Regions from separate parts of the Cereibacter sediminicola genome, predicted to be linked through region 1. Evidence: riboswitches for the same ligand, from Rfam matches in the RefSeq annotation. Region 1 holds a riboswitch; each other region holds the start of a gene.
The links. Region 1 has a riboswitch for cobalamin ahead of FG154_RS13490 (energy-coupling factor ABC transporter permease). Riboswitches for the same ligand answer to the same signal wherever they lie in the genome.
Positions count from the first base shown of each region.

Region 2: another riboswitch for cobalamin. It lies ahead of FG154_RS17085 (hypothetical protein); the one in region 1 lies ahead of FG154_RS13490 (energy-coupling factor ABC transporter permease).
Region 3: another riboswitch for cobalamin. It lies ahead of bluB (5,6-dimethylbenzimidazole synthase); the one in region 1 lies ahead of FG154_RS13490 (energy-coupling factor ABC transporter permease).

Region 1 is NZ_VDEK01000020.1:31,186-36,152, forward strand. It holds gene FG154_RS13480 (cobyric acid synthase) at 1-180, opposite strand, end outside; gene FG154_RS13485 (cobyrinic acid a,c-diamide synthase CobB) at 177-1,538, opposite strand; cobalamin riboswitch at 1,624-1,828, opposite strand; gene FG154_RS13490 (energy-coupling factor ABC transporter permease) at 1,883-2,560, opposite strand; cobalamin riboswitch at 2,625-2,832, opposite strand; gene FG154_RS13495 (HMA2 domain-containing protein) at 3,195-3,590, opposite strand; gene FG154_RS13500 (heavy metal translocating P-type ATPase) at 3,771-4,967, opposite strand, start outside.
Region 2 is NZ_VDEK01000034.1:8,968-13,934, reverse strand. It holds gene FG154_RS17095 (molecular chaperone DjiA) at 1-636, shown strand, start outside; gene FG154_RS17090 (endonuclease/exonuclease/phosphatase family protein) at 637-1,656, shown strand; cobalamin riboswitch at 1,698-1,904, shown strand; gene FG154_RS17085 (hypothetical protein) at 1,990-2,391, shown strand; gene FG154_RS17080 (propanediol utilization protein) at 2,388-3,212, shown strand; gene cobD (threonine-phosphate decarboxylase CobD) at 3,222-4,196, shown strand; gene pqqE (pyrroloquinoline quinone biosynthesis protein PqqE) at 4,231-4,967, opposite strand, start outside.
Region 3 is NZ_VDEK01000007.1:108,526-113,492, forward strand. It holds gene FG154_RS07325 (helix-turn-helix transcriptional regulator) at 101-1,225, opposite strand; gene csgH (curli-like amyloid fiber formation chaperone CsgH) at 1,308-1,709, opposite strand; gene FG154_RS07335 (curlin repeat-containing protein) at 1,706-2,050, opposite strand; gene FG154_RS21395 (hypothetical protein) at 2,115-2,786, opposite strand; cobalamin riboswitch at 2,802-2,980, shown strand; gene bluB (5,6-dimethylbenzimidazole synthase) at 3,026-3,718, shown strand; gene FG154_RS07350 (HAD-IC family P-type ATPase) at 3,762-4,967, opposite strand, start outside.

The DNA.
Region 1 (4,967 bases):
GAACGGGGCGACCTTCAGCCCGCGGCGGGCGTAGGCGCGGCAAAGCCCCGCCACCAGGAGGCTCTTGCCGACGTCGGAACTGGTGCCCTGGATCATCAGGGCGCGCGCCCGCCGCGGCGGGGGCGGGTCGAGCAGCGGCACGTCGATCTGCGGCAGGGCAGGGCGGGGATGATGGGTCATTCGGCCTCCGGGGCCACAAGATGGAAGAACGAGCCGGTGACGCGCCCGCGGCGCGAGCCGGTCTCGGGCACCGGATTGCCCTCGGCGTCGGTGACGCGCGCGAGCGGCGCGTCGGGCTGGTCGAGGATGGTGGAATAGTGGAACTCGTGCCCCGCAAGGCGGGCGCCCGCGTCGTGTCCCGGCAGCGGCGCCAGCAGATGAGCGGTGCGATAGCCCAGATGCAACCGCCGCCGCTCGTAGCTGGTAACGAGGCCGAGGAGCCCCGCCATCCTGCGCCGCTCGCCCTTCGCATCCACCAGCGCCGTGCCGAGCGCCATGTAGCCGCCGCATTCGCCATGGACGGCGCGAGTCTCGGCGTGGCGGGAAAGGCCGGCGCGGAAGCTCTCGGCTGCGGCCAGCCGGCCCGCGTGCAGTTCTGGATAGCCGCCCGGCAGCCAGACCAGATCGGCCTCGGGAGGGGCCTCGTCGGCGAGCGGCGAGAAAGGCAGGATCACGGCCCCCGCCTCACGCCAGCCGGTCAGGAGATGCGGATAGGTGAAGGAGAAGGCCGCGTCCGCGGCGAGCGCAATGCGCTGCGCGGGCGGCGGTGGCAGGCGCCCGGCGACCGGCGGCGCCCCGGCGCGCGCCGCGGTGCGGATGGCGTCAAGGTCGGCGTGATCGCGCAGGAGCGCCGCGAGTCGCCCAATCGCCGCCTCCAGGTCAGGATGCTCGCCCGCCTGCACCAGCCCCAGGTGCCGCTCGGGCAGGACGAGATCGCTGCGCCTCGGCAGCGCGCCCAGCACCGTCAGGCCAAGCCGCGCCATCTCGCGGCGGATCATCACCTCGTGCCGCGCCCCCGCGACGTTGTTCAGGATCACGCCCGCGAAGTCCGGCGCCTCCGGGTGGCGCGCAAAGCCGAGCGCCGTTGCTGCGGCCGATTGCGCCTGCCCGCCCACGTCCAGCACCAGAACCACCGGCCAGCCGAAGCGCCGCGCGATCTCGGAGGCCGCCCCACGGCCCGAGCGCCCCGGGGTCGAGGTGCCGTCGTAGAGCCCCATCGAGCCCTCGGCGATCACCAGATCCGCCCCAGAAGCCCGCGACGCCAGCGCGCCCAGCAGACCTTCGCCCATCGACCAGCCGTCGAGGTTGAACGACGGCCGCCCCGCCGCCGCGAGGTGGAAGGCGGGGTCGATGTAGTCGGGGCCGTTCTTGAACGGCTGCACGACCAGCCCTTCGTCGCGGAAGGCGCGCAGCAGGCCCAGCGTCATCGTGGTCTTGCCCGATCCCGATCCCGGCGCGGCGATCATCAGCCCCGGCGGCCGGGTCATCGGTGGCACCGCTGCGCTGTCCCGCGCCGGCTGGGTCTTGTCGTCCTGCATCCGAACCTTCCCGTGTCGGCGGAACGGCATGCAGGGGCGGCGAGAGCCGGAAACCGGAACCCGTCGCCGGAACACCCCGTCCGGTCAGCGTCATGTCGAGCTGGCAGGTCTCCCGGCTTGCGGATCCCGGGCACGAAGCCCTGCGGTCGCCCCGCCTTCCCGGCCGGGGCCAGTGGCATCGGGGCAACCTCTCCGGTCACGGTCGCGGGGGCGGCGGCCCCTGGGCCTTGCGGCCTCTGGCCTTCCCTTTTCACCCGCAGGAAGCGGGCACCAGCATCGCGGCATCAAGGACCGTGCCCGGCCAGCGGGCACGGCGAAAGCGGCCCCCCGAAGGGGCCGCGGTGTCAGGCCGCGTGATGCAGCCGGTGGGTGAAGAGGCCGGAGCCCGCGAGGCCACGCAGCGACTTGGCGCCGGCAAGCACCGCCAGATCGGCCAGCGGCTCGATCAGCACCACCAGCATGTAGGCGCTGCCGAAGGCGAGGATCGAGGTCATGTTCTCGGCCCCGAACCCCTGGCCGAGGAAGGCCCAGAACGCCACCCAGGCCACCACGCCGCCCTGATAGGCGGTCGAGAGGGCCAGCGCCTGCCGGTAGTCGAGATCGACATAGGGCGTGTGCGGCGCGATGATCCGCCGGGCCAGCGCCTGCACGGCAAAGAGCGGCACCAGAAGCGTGGTGACGTTCATGCCGTATTGCGGCAGGTCGAAGGGCGCGAACAGCAGCCCCTGGATCAGGAGACCCAGCGCCAGCCCGATGGCCGCGGGCGCGGCGCCCAGGATCAGGAACAGGGTCGAGCCGAGGATCAGGTGAACCTCGGAGACGCCGACCGGATAGTGTGGAAGGATCTCGAAGAAGGCAAAGACCGCCGTGGTTGCAAGGGCGCTGCGCAGGGCCAGCGAGGCGAGGCCGGTTTCGCGCAGGGCCTCCCAGCCGAGCTTCAGCGCATGGCCGCCCGCGGTCGCCGCGGTGGCAAAGCCCAAAATGGCCTTGGCTCCGGTCACCAGACCGGGTTCGATATGCATTGTCGTCCTCCTGACCGTCATCCCCGACGGCGTTTGGGGTTGGGCCGGTGTACCGGCAGTGGCGGCGCGGATGCGCCCGACGGCAGGTCTCCTGACTCGCGGGTCGTGGCCGTCCCCGAACCTTCCCGGCCATCGGCCAGTGGTGTCCATCGGGGCGGCTCGCCGCTCACAGTTGCGGGGGCAGTCGCGGCATCGGGGTTGCCCCCTCACCGTGTTCCCTTTTCATCCCTCGGGCCTCGCGACCCTCGGGAACCGTCGATGACAGGGGGTGGCAGATCCGGGCCGCGCCGTCAATGCGCCGGCTGCTGCCCGATTGGTTGCGAACCTCATCCGCGACCTTTCGGCGCAGGGGGCGAAGGGCAAGGCATCTTGCCAGAACAGAAAGTCGCGCGCCGGGCCCCCTTGGCGGGTCCATGCAGGGACGAAGGCTCATTGGCGAGAGCAAGGGCGCCGATCGTCGAACGCTGGTTCGGAGCTTCGAGCGACGTCGTTCACGGGCGCGCGTCGGGACACAGCCCACTGGTGGCGTTATTGGCAGTCCGGATCTCCTGGCGCGAACCCGCGCCACGCACATCGATCAGAGCGAAACGCCCCGACCGATTGCGGGGCCGGGAAAGAGCCCGGTCGTGCGCCTTCAGCGTCCGAGCAGAACGGTCCGCAGGCTGTACTCGAGCGTCCGCTGCACGATGGTGGCGAACATCGCCTGTCCCACCATCTCGCCGACGCTGCGCGAGACGTTTTCGCCGATGCGGCCGCGGGCGGCGGCGGGCACCGGCGTCTCCAGCGGGACGCGGCTGACCTCGGGCGGCTCGCTGTGGGCACGCAGCACCTCGACCACCCGGTCGAGCGGGGCGAGGGCGCGATCGTAATGCACGACCACCGATGCCGCGGCGGGGTTGATCTCCACCCGCTCGACGCCCTCGATCGCGCGCAGGGCGGACACCAGAGCCTCGCGCAGGGTAGCAGCCTTCGGCATGCCGGGCACCCGGAAACGGGCGCGGCCCGGGACATGGTGGACGAAGTAGGACATGCCGTATGCCTCCTGAACTTGTGCCGGACCCCGACGGCCGGGACTGCATCTTACCCGACAAAAACCGTAGGAAACAAATCGGGGGCCGTCAATGTTCTTTTTCCGGCACAGGGGTCCGGGACGGCACATGAAAACGCGCGCAGCCCGGGCTGCGCGCGTTTTCAACGGGCATTGCCGTTTTCAGCGGCGTTCCTGCTCCGGCAGCCCGGCCCGGGCGAGCGCATGGGCCAGGAGCGCGATGGTCGAGCCGTTGTGCATGAGCGAGGCTGCGGCCGGCGCCAGCCACCCCGCCGAGGCCGCCGCGAAGAGGCCGGTATTCACCGCCATCGCGATCCTGAAGTTGGTGTCGATGATCTGCATGGCGCGCGTGGCGCCCTCGCGCGCATCGGCCACCAGCCCGATCCGATCGTCCATCAGGATGATGTCGGCCGTCGCGCGGGCAATGTCGGCGCCCAGCGGCATGGCGATGCCGACATGGGCCGCGGCCAGTGCGGGGGCATCGTTGATCCCGTCGCCCACGAAGACAACGCGCCGGCCTTCGCGCTTCATCGCCGTGACGATCTCGGCCTTGTCCTCGGGCTGAAGCTCGGCCAGCACCTGATCCAGCCCGAGCGCCGCCCCCATCGCCTCGGCCCGGCCGCGCCGGTCGCCCGAGAGCATCACGATCCGCGACACGCCCGAGGCGCGCAGCCGGTCGATGGTGGCGCGGGCGTCCGCCCGCAACTCGTCGCGCAGGCCGATCATGCCGATCGGCCGCGTGCCGTGGCCGATGAAGAGCACCATCTTGCCCGCCTCCGCCAGCCTGTCGACGGCGCAGCCGTGGGCGGCGAAGGAGACGCCCAGCTCTTCAAGGAAGCGGCGGCTGCCGAGGCGGACCATCGCCCCCTCGACCTCGGCGAACAGCCCGCGTGCGACCTCGGTGCCGACGTCGCCGTGCGGCAGGTGGCCGGTGCCCTCGCGCGTGCCCGCCGCCGCCACGGCCTTGGCCACGGGATGCGAGGAATGCTCCTCAATCGAGGCCGCCAGCGCCAGCAGCCGCCGCGCCTCCCAGTCGGGATCGAGCGAGATCACATCGGTCACCACCATCGCGCCGTGGGTCAGCGTGCCGGTCTTGTCGAAGACCACCGTGTCGATCTGAGCGAGCTTTTCCAAACAGGGGCCGCCCTTGATCAGCACCCCCGCCCGCGCGCCCTTGGCCATGGTCGCCCGCACCGCAACCGGCGTCGTCAGCTTCACCGGGCAGGCGTAGTCGATCAGGAACACCGAGGCGAGGCGCTTCACGTCCCGCGTCAGGATCAGCGTCGCCAGCCCGATGCCGAGCGTGGTGTAGACCCGGCGGTTGGCGTTCTCCTCAGCCAGCCGCTCGCCCTCGGATCG
Region 2 (4,967 bases), on a different contig from region 1:
GGCGAGGGGCTGTCGGCCGTGCTCGACCGCCTTCGCACCCCGCCCGAGCGGTCGGTGGCCTTCACCATCGCCGTGATCGCCCTTGGCGCGAAGATGGCCAAGGCCGACGGGCAGGTGACGCGCGACGAGGTGGCCGCCTTCCGCCAGATCTTTGCGATCCCGCCCGGCGAAGAGGCCAACGCGGCCCGCGTCTTCAACCTCGCGCGGCAGGATGTGGCCGGGTTCGATGCCTATGCCCGCAAGATCAAGCGCATGTTCCGCGACGACGACCAGATCCTCGCCGATCTGGCCGAGGGGCTCTTTCACATCGCGGTGGCGGACGGCCATTATCACCCGGACGAGGACGCCTTCCTGTCCGAAGTGGCCCGGATCTTCGGGCTGAGCGATCGCTGCTTCCGCGCGCTGCGCGCCCGCTTCGTCGGCGACGCGCCGCGCGATCCCTACGACGTGCTGGGCGTGGGGCACGATGCGCCCCTGACCGAGATCCGGTCGGCCTGGAAGCGCGCCGTCCGCGACTGCCACCCGGACCGGATGGTGGCGCGCGGCGTCCCGGAAGAGGCGGTGAAGCTGGCCGAGCGGCGGCTCATCGACATCAACCGCGCCTGGGAGGAGATCAGCGCGAAACAGGCGGCGTGAATGGGACGGCGGCTGCGCATCGCGACCTACAACGTCGAGTGGTTCAACGCGCTCTTTGACGACCGCGGGCGGCTTCTGGCCGACAACGAACTCTCGGGACGCTACGAGATCACCCGCCGGAACCAGATCGAATCGCTCGGCATCGTGTTCACCGCCCTCGATGCCGACGCGATCATGGTGATCGAGGCACCGAACCACGGGCGTCGGCGCTCGACCGTCAAGGCGCTCGAGACCTTCGCCCGCACCTTCGAGCTTCGCGCCTCGCAGGCGATCATGGGCTTTGCCAACGAAACCGATCAGGAGATCGCGCTTCTGTTCGATCCGTCGCGGATCGAGGCGCGGCACGACCCGCAGACCAGCCCCAAGGCGCCGCGGTTCGACGAGATCTTCCGCTTCGACATCGACGTGGATGCCGCGCCCGAGGCGATCCGCTTCTCCAAGCCGCCTCTGGAACTGGCGGTGCGCGCCGACGGACATGCGCTGCGGATGATCGGCGTCCACGCCAAGTCCAAGGCCGGGCGCGGCGCGCGCAACGGCGCCGAAGAGGTCCGCATCGCGATCCAGAACCGCCGCCAGCAGTTGGCGGAATGTGTCTGGATCCGCAGGCGGGTGGCCGCGCTCCTGGCCCGGCACCAGAGCGTGATGGTGATGGGCGACTTCAACGACGGACCTGGGCTCGACGAATATGAAAAGCTCTTCGGCCATTCGGGGATCGAGATCGTGCTCGGCCTCGACGAGCCGCCGGAGTTGCGCCTCCACGAGCCGCATGCGCGCATGGCCCTGACCCAGCGGGTCGGCATCCAGCCCAGCTCGGCGCGCTTCTGGCTCGCGCCCGAGGACCAGTATTTCGAGGCGCTGCTCGATTTCATCATGATCTCGCCCGATCTGGCCGAAAAGGGACCGCGCTGGCGGATCTGGCATCCGCTGAACGATCCCAACTGCTTCCGCATCCCCGAACTGCAGGAGGCGCTTCTTGCCGCCTCGGATCATTTCCCGGTGACGCTGGACATCGAACTCTAGCGGGCTGCGACCGCGCGGGCCTTGCGCGTGGCGCGGGAAAGGCCGATGGTGCGCGAGACGGTTCCCGGGGGCAGCCCCGGGCCAAGAGGGAATGCGGTGCGGGCCTGTTCGGCCCCAAGCCGCGACTGCCCCCGCAACTGTAGGCGGCGAGCGCGTCCCATCATGTCCACTGGCCCAGGACAGGCCGGGAAGGACGGGACAAGCCGAGACCCGCGAGTCAGGAGACCTGCCGTCGTCGGACCTGTAACAGCCGGGCGGGGTGTCCCGGGCGCAGGGTGCGCGCGCCTGCGCCGCCCCTCCGCCTGCCCGTCCCCAAGATGCGCGGAGGGCGCGATGATCGTGACGCGGAACGGACGGACCTACAGCCTGACCCAGTGCCGACACCGGCACCAACCCTGCCTCAGCGGCCTGTCGGTGATCGAGCATCTGGCGGACTCCGCCCGCTCGACCGAGGGCCTGGTGGGGCCCGACTTCGAGATGCAGGGCTGCGTGCGCCTGACCGGATGCACCCGGCCCTGCACGGCGCTGTTCCGGCTGACGACGGGCGGGCTGCAACTCTTCTGCGATCTCGAGCCGGGCGACTGGTCGCCGGCACTCGTGCGGCTGGCCGAGCTGCTCGAGGGCGGCGGCTCGTTTGCGGGCGGTCTTCCGGCCGAGCCGGCGGCGATGGTCCTCGCCTCGGCGCCCGCGCGCCCCTCGCGGACGGGCCTGCAGCCGGAGGCGGCGCTCCATTGATCGAGACGAGGGCAGAGGCGGATGCAGCCGAAGGGTTCGCGCAGGTCGCGGGCCATCTGGGCGAGTTCCTGCAGGGCCGGCTCGGCCCTTCGGGGCCGCTGGCGCTCGTGACGCTGCCCTGCTCTGCGCTGCGGGCCGAGGCGGTTCGGATGCCCGGCCCGCTCGCCCTCGAACAGCCGGGCGCGCGGATCCTCACCCTGCCGGCCCTGCGCCGGCTGCTGTCCGCGGCCCAAGGGGCGGAAGGGCGCTTCCGCCTCATGCTCGACCTGCCGCCCGGCGGTGGCGCGGGGGCCTCGACCGCGGCCCGCGTGGCGATCCTCCGGGCGGCGGGTGTCACCGATACCGGCACCCTCGCGCGCGCCTGCCTCGCGTCGGAAGGGGCCAGCGACCCGCTGATGTTCGAGCGGCCGGAACGGCTCCTCTGGGCCTCGCGCGAGGGGCGCGTGCTGGCCGACCTGCGCCCCCTGCCACGGATGGATCTGGTCGGCGGCTTCTTCGGCGCGTCCCAGCGAACGGATCCGGCGGATCTGTCCTTCCCCGACATCGCCGATCTCGTGGCGGGGTGGGCCACGGCCGACCTTCCCGGCCTCGCGCGCCTCGCGACCCTCTCGGCCCGCCGCTGCCTCGCGCTGAGGGGGCCGGCGGACGATCCGACCGAAGCCCTGGCCGCCCGCCTCGGCGCGCTTGGCTGGGCGATCGGGCACACGGGACCCGCGCGGGCCCTGATCTTTCCCCCCGGCGCCGTCCCGCCCGCAGCAGGGGGGGCATTGCAGGCAGCCGGCTTTTCCCGCATCACCCGCTTCCGCATCGGCGGGGCCTGAGGAGGGAACATGCGCGACCACGGCGGCAACCTTGACAGCGCGGCGGCGCTCTACGGCGGCGCGGTCGCGGACTGGCTCGACCTCTCGACGGGGATCAACCGGGTGCCCTACCCGGTGCCCCCCCTGCCCCCGCGCGCCCTGACGTCGCTGCCCGATGCGGCCGCCGAGGCCCGGCTGCTGGCGTCGGCCCGGAGCGCCTACCGCACCGAGGCGCCGATGCTGCCAGTGGCGGGCGCGCAGGCGGCCATCCAGCTTGTCCCGCGGCTGGCACCCGCAGGCCGCGCCCGCATCCTCGGGCCGACCTACAACGAACATGCGGCCAGCCTGCACGCGTCGGGCTGGCAGGTCGAGGAGGTGGGCGATCTCGAGGCGCTGGCGGGCGCCGACCTTGCCGTTCTCGTCCATCCGAACAATCCCGACGGCCGGCGCCATGCGCCCCACAGCCTCCGCGCGCTGCTGCCACGGGTGGGACGGCTGCTGGTGGACGAAAGCTTCGCCGACCCGCTGCCCGAGCTTTCGCTTGCGCCCGAGGCGGGGGTGCCAGGGCTGCTGGTGCTGCGCTCGTTCGGCAAGTTCTACGGGCTGGCGGGGCTGAGGCTTGGCTTCGTGCTGGGCTCTGCCCTCGACATTGCGGCGCTGGCGCGGATGGCCGGGCCCTGGGCGGTTTCGGGTCCGGCCCTCGCAGCCGGAGAGGTGGCGCTGTCGGACCGCGACTGGGCCCGCGCGACCACCGAGCGGCTGGCGGCGGAGGGGCCGCGGCTCGACGCGCTGGCGGCCCGCATGGGCTGGCGGCTGGCGGGCGGCGCGCATCTCTTCCGCCTTTATGAGACCGAGGATGCCCGCGCCGCGCAGGAGCATCTCGCCCACGCCCGGATCTGGAGCCGGATCTTCCCCTGGTCGGACCGGCTGATCCGCCTCGGCCTGCCGGGGGGCGAGGCGGAATGGGCCCGACTCGACGCGGCTCTGCTGCCCGGAAACCGTTAGAAGCCTGCGGCGTGACAAGTGTCGGCGCGGCGCCTCACCCCTCGGGGGCACCGCCCGAGAAGTTGCGATAGAGGAATCGGTCCGAGCCCGCCTCCGCCTCGGCGCCCGCAAGCGAGAAGAGCCCCGCGTGAAGCGGCGACTTGGCGCAGGCTGGATCGGTCGCCGCCGCATCGCCCGCAAGCGCAAAGGCCTGGCAGCGGCAGCCGCCGAAGTCCTCTTCGGCGTGGATGCAGGACCGGCAGGGCTCTTGCATCCAGGCCGTGCCGCGGTAGAGGTTCAGCGCCTCGGACCGCTGCCAGATCTCGGCCAGCGGCGCCTCGCGCACCGAATCGAACCGCAGCCCGGTGATCGTCTCGGCGGCGTGGCAGGGCAGAACCTTCCCCGAGGGCGAGATGTTGAAGAACTGCCGTGCCCAGCCCCCCATGCAGGTCTTGGGGCGCACCGCGTAATAGTCGGGGATCACATAGTCGATGGCGAGCACGCCCGCGAGGCGCGCCTGCGCCTCCTCGACCGTCCGCGTCGCCTCGTCGAGCTGGGCCAGCGTCGGCATCAGGGCCGCACGGTTCTTCAGCGCCCAGCCGTAGTATTGCACATGCGCCACCTCGAGCCGCTGCGCCCCCATCTCGACCGCCACCTCGATGATCCGGGGCAGCTCGTCCAGGTTCTGGCGGTGCATCACCGCGTTGAGCGTCAGCGCCATGCCCGCCTCGCGCACCCAGCCCGCGGCCTCGATCTTTCGGGCGTGACCGCCGCGGAAGCCGCCGATCCGTT
Region 3 (4,967 bases), on a different contig from region 1:
CCGGCTCTTCCGCGATGGCGGCCACCGGCAGCAGCGCGAGCGCCATGCACCAGCCGGCGGCGCCCGCCGCCCCGGTCCTGCGGGCCATGGTCCTTCCCCCTCAAGCCGGCACCGAAATCGCCAGTCGCGTCAGCAGTGCGACGAGCTGGGACTGGCGCGCGGTCTGTGTCTTGCGCAGGACCGAGACCATCTGGTTGCGCAGCGTCTGCTTCGACATTTTGCGGCGCTGCGCCTGATCCGAGATCGTCTCGCCCGAGATCAGCGACATGGCCAACTCGGACTCGCGCGCGGAGAGGCCGAAGGTGCTCCAGAGGATCTCGTGGTTGAGCAGGAGCGGCTCTCCGGCGTCATGAAGGGTGATGCCGATCCACGCACGGCTGGGACGGTAGGGCGCGGCCTTGCGCCCGAGGGGCGCGTTCTGCAGCCGCGTCAGCGTCACGAACTTGCGGGTCAGCCCCTCGCCGGAAAAGGACAGGAAGCCCGTCCGCTGGCGGCTTGCGTCGCCCAGCCGCCGGACCAGCGCCCCCAGTTCCGCATCCGCCGTCGGGCTGCAGGCCGTCAGCCGATCGCCGGGCCCCACGAACAGCCCGTCAGGCCGCAGCGACAGCCCGCCCGCCCGCGTGTTCAGGTTGACCACCCGCCGGTCCGCATCCACCACGAAGGCGGGAAAGGGCACCAGTTCCAGAACACCCGCCGAGGAGGGATCGCTGATCGGGTCGCGCGTGGCGAGATCCTCGATCCGCGCCGCACGCACGAGATGCGAGACATGGGCGGTCAGGAGCCGGCGGCTCGAGCTGCGCATGGCGGCATCGGACCGGCGCGGATAGCGGATCTCGACCAGCATCTGCGCCTTGCCCGAGCGGTTGAGGACCACGCCCGTGCCGCACTCCAGTTCGGGAGGCGGTGTCGCATCGGGAGGACGGCTCCGCGACAGGTCGGCTGCTTCCTCCTGATAGATCCGCCCGACCGGCTGCTGCCAGCGCCCTCGCAGCCAGGCCTCGGCGGGGCGGCGGCGCAGCCGCTCCAGCGTCGCGGCACTCAGCTCTCCCCCGCGGTGCAGGATGAAATTGCCCGCGGGGGCGTCGTCGTTCTGGCCGATGACGAGGACCGTAGCCTTCGTCGCAGCTTCCGTCAGGAGGTCGAGTATCCCGGCGATCAGATCGCCGTCGAGGGCCCGATCGTAGAGGTCACCGACATGGCCCGGAAGCAGTGGCAGGAGTTCCATGAAACCCTCCGTACTCGCCATTGCTTCGATGGTCGGCGCAGCCGGGGCCGCCGGCATTGACTGCGGTCACCGCGCCAGGCAATCAGGAGGTGAATTGGCACAGTTCCCGGCCATTCGAACGGATCGACAGGCGTGCCTGAACCGTGCCTGCCCGTCCGGCCATGACCTGAACGCGGCTCAGGACGCTTTGCCTGTGCGGCTCGAGCACGAAGCGCCCCCGCTGAACCGTATTCGAGACGCCGCCCGCCCCGCGCGACGACACGGTGAGATCATACTCCCCCTCAACCCGCCGCGCCGCCCAGGCGAGCCCCGCATATTCCGTCAGGCCGCCGTTCGACGTGATGCGGATCTCGCACCGGATCCCGTCGCCCGCCGCTCCGCCCGACGGTTGCTCCTCACCCTGCACGGCGCCGCACAGGGACAGGATCGCGGCGCCCGAGGCCAGCAGCCGCCGCCCCGCCGCAGGACCGAACCTCAGGGTCATTTCGGCACCGTCTCGAATTCGACGGTGACGCTCGATCGTGCGTTGCCCCCCGTGCGGGTCTCGGTCCCCGCGGCTTGCTGGTAGCGGCTTGAGACCTGAAGCCCGGCAAAGCCCTGGAAATCGCCCTGCTGGGTGATGTTGCGGACATGTCCGTCGCCGCTTTGAACGCTGATCGCGACATTGCCCTTGCCGCTTTGCGAGATGGTGGAACTGTTGTTCGACCCGATCTGTGTGGTCGAGGCGCGGTTGCCCCATGACCTGTCGCTCAACGGCATCTCCTGCGCGGCGAGGAGCGCAGGTGTCAGGATCAGGGCAGACGTCATCATCATGGATCTAAGCATGGCATTTCCCCGTTCAGGAATGAGGTTTGCGACGGCCCCTTCCGGGGCCGCCGGCTGCTCATGTTCAGTCATGCTGATCCGTGATCGACACGTTGCCCACGCCCGACTGATAAGTCTCGGACATATGGCCCCGGACGCCGGACTGGTTCGTCATCGACCCGTTGCCGATGCCGATCTGGCCGGTGAACGAGTTGTTGCCGATGCCGCGCTGCATCGTTTCGGACAGGTTGCCGATGCCGCGCTGCATCGTCGTGCTGGAGTTACCGATCCCGAGCTGACCCGTGTAGGAGCGGTTCCAGTCTCCGCCCTGCGAGGTCATCGACCCATTGAAGGATCCCAGCTGCTCGGTGACCGACAGGTTTCCCGCACCGGCGGCACCAACGGCGAGAAGGCTCAGAGCAACGGCCGAAAGGAAGAGCGTTTTCATTTTCAATCCCCTTGTGAAAAATCCGATCTCTCTGATCGGCAAGGGGATGCTCTCACCCTGGCCGAGTCGGCGGGGATGGGAAAGCGTCATCCGATCCGGCGCGACAACCGGATCGGCGGTGCAGATGTCGTCGGTTGGCGGTGTCTGCGCCTCTGACAGGTACAGATGCACCGGAAGTTGCCGCGTCCGCCACGGCCTGGCCGCTGCGGATCGCAGACGCCGGATGGCGGGCAGGGCAAACGCGGCCTGCCGTCCGCCGGATGCGCGCTCGGCAGGTGCGGCGCCGGGCCTGTCCGGGGCAGGTTGCACTTCCGCTTCCGATCTGGTCTCAGCGGTGCGTCAGGTGCCGCCCGCGGGCGGAGAATCGGGAAGCCGGTGCAAGTCCGGCGCGGGCCCGCCGCTGTAACGGGGATGCTTCGGGCAGGAGGCCACCGGTTCGCCGGGAAGGCGCCCGAGGGCAGGTGAACCGGAGCCAGAAGACCGGCCTGACAAAGAGGTTCCTGCCGCGTGGACGGCGGCGGGATCGTCATGACCAGAGGATCCGATCCATGTCGGCATCGACCCTTCCGCAACCCCTTCCCGCCCGCCGCTTCACCGAAGCCGAGCGCCAGGCCCTCCACGACATCATCGCCGAGCGCCGCGACGTCCGGGACGAGTTCCTGCCCGATCCGGTGGATCCGGCGGCCCTCCGCCGCGTGCTCGAGGCGGCGCATCTCGCGCCCTCGGTCGGCTTCATGCAGCCGTGGAACTTCATCCTGATCCGCGACGCCGCCCGCCGCGCCGAAGTGCACGCCGCCTTCCGCCGCGCCAACGACGAGGCCGCCGAGCTGTTCCCGGAGGACAAGCGCGACACCTACCGCTCGCTCAAGCTCGAGGGGATCCTCAAGGCGCCGCTGAACATCTGCGTGACCTGCGACCGCAACCGCTGCGGAGAGGTGGTGCTCGGGCGCACCCACAATCCCGAGATGGACCTCTATTCCACGGTCTGCGCGGTTCAGAACCTGTGGCTGGCGGCGCGGGCCGAGGGGCTGGGGGTCGGCTGGGTCAGCATCTACCGCGAGGAGGAGCTTCGCTCCATCCTCGGCATCCCCGAGGCGGTGAAGATCGTGGCCTATCTCTGCGTGGGCCATGTGGATCGCTTCTATGCCGCACCCGAGCTTGCGCTCAAGGGCTGGCGCCAGCGGCTGCCACTGGACGATCTGCTGATGGAGGAAGGCTGGCAGGCCGACCGCGCGCTCTGAAGGGCTGCCGCCGGCCGATCCCTCGGCCGGCGGTCGTGAGGCGTCACGCTGTCCTGCGGCTGTCGCTCCGGGTGAGGCCGAGCCGGATCTGCTTCTCGATCTCGATCAGGGCGAAGAACACCGCGCCCATGGCGACGACCAGGAGGCCGTCGGCGGTCGGAACCGCCTCGGTGCCGAGGAGGCGCTGCAGGAACGGCACATAGGTGACGGCCAGCTGCGCCGCCGTTACTGTGGCGACAACGATCCAGACCACGCGCGTTCCCCGCACCGCGGCCCATGTCAGCGAGGTGCCGTGGATGTTGCGGATGAAGAAGAGATGGAAGATCTCGAGCACCACGAGCGTGTTCATCGCCATCGTCTGCGCCAGGGCGAGCGGATAGCCGCGGTCGATGGCATAGCTGAAGATGCCGAACACCGCGGCAAGGAACAGGAAGGCCACCAGCACCACATGCCAGACCAGTCCGCCCGTCAGGATCGGCATGTCGCGCCGCCGGGGCGGGCGGGACATCGTCCCGGCCTCGGTGGGCTCGAAGGCCAGCGCAAGCCCCAGAGTGACCGCGGTGATCAGGTTGATCCAGAGGATCTGGACCGCCGTCACCGGCAGGGCGAGGCCGGCCAGCACCGCCAGAACCACCACGAGCGACTCGCCCGCGTTGGTGGGCAGGGTCCAGCTGATCACCTTCCTGAGATTGTCATAGACCGTGCGGCCTTCGCGCACGGCTGCGGCGATCGAGGCGAAGTTGTCGTCGGCCAGCACGAGATCGGCGGCTTCCTTGGCCGCCTCCGAGCCCTTCTGGCCCATCGCGATGCCCGCGTCGGCGCGCTTGAGGGCGGGCGCGTCGTTGACCCCGTCGCCCGTCATGGCGACCGACAGACCCGAGGCCTGCAGCGCGGTCACTAGGCGCAGCTTGTGCTCGGGGCTGGTGCGGGCAAAGACATCCACGCTCACCACCTCGAGGGCCAGTTGCGCCTCGTCGAGCCGGTCGAGATCGGCGCCCGTCAGAACCCGCGAGGGGTTGGCCAGCCCGATCCGGGCTGCGATGGCCGCGGCGGTGCCGGCGTGGTCCCCCGTGATCATCTTGACCCGGATCCCGGCCGCAAGACAGTCGGCCACGGCGGTGATCGCCTCGGGGCGCGGCGGGTCGATCAGCCCCACGAGGCCCAGGAACTCCAGCCCGCCCTCGAGGTCTCGGGGGTCGATTGCATCCCCCGTCGCCGGCCGCTCGGCGAGGGCCAGCACCCGCAGACC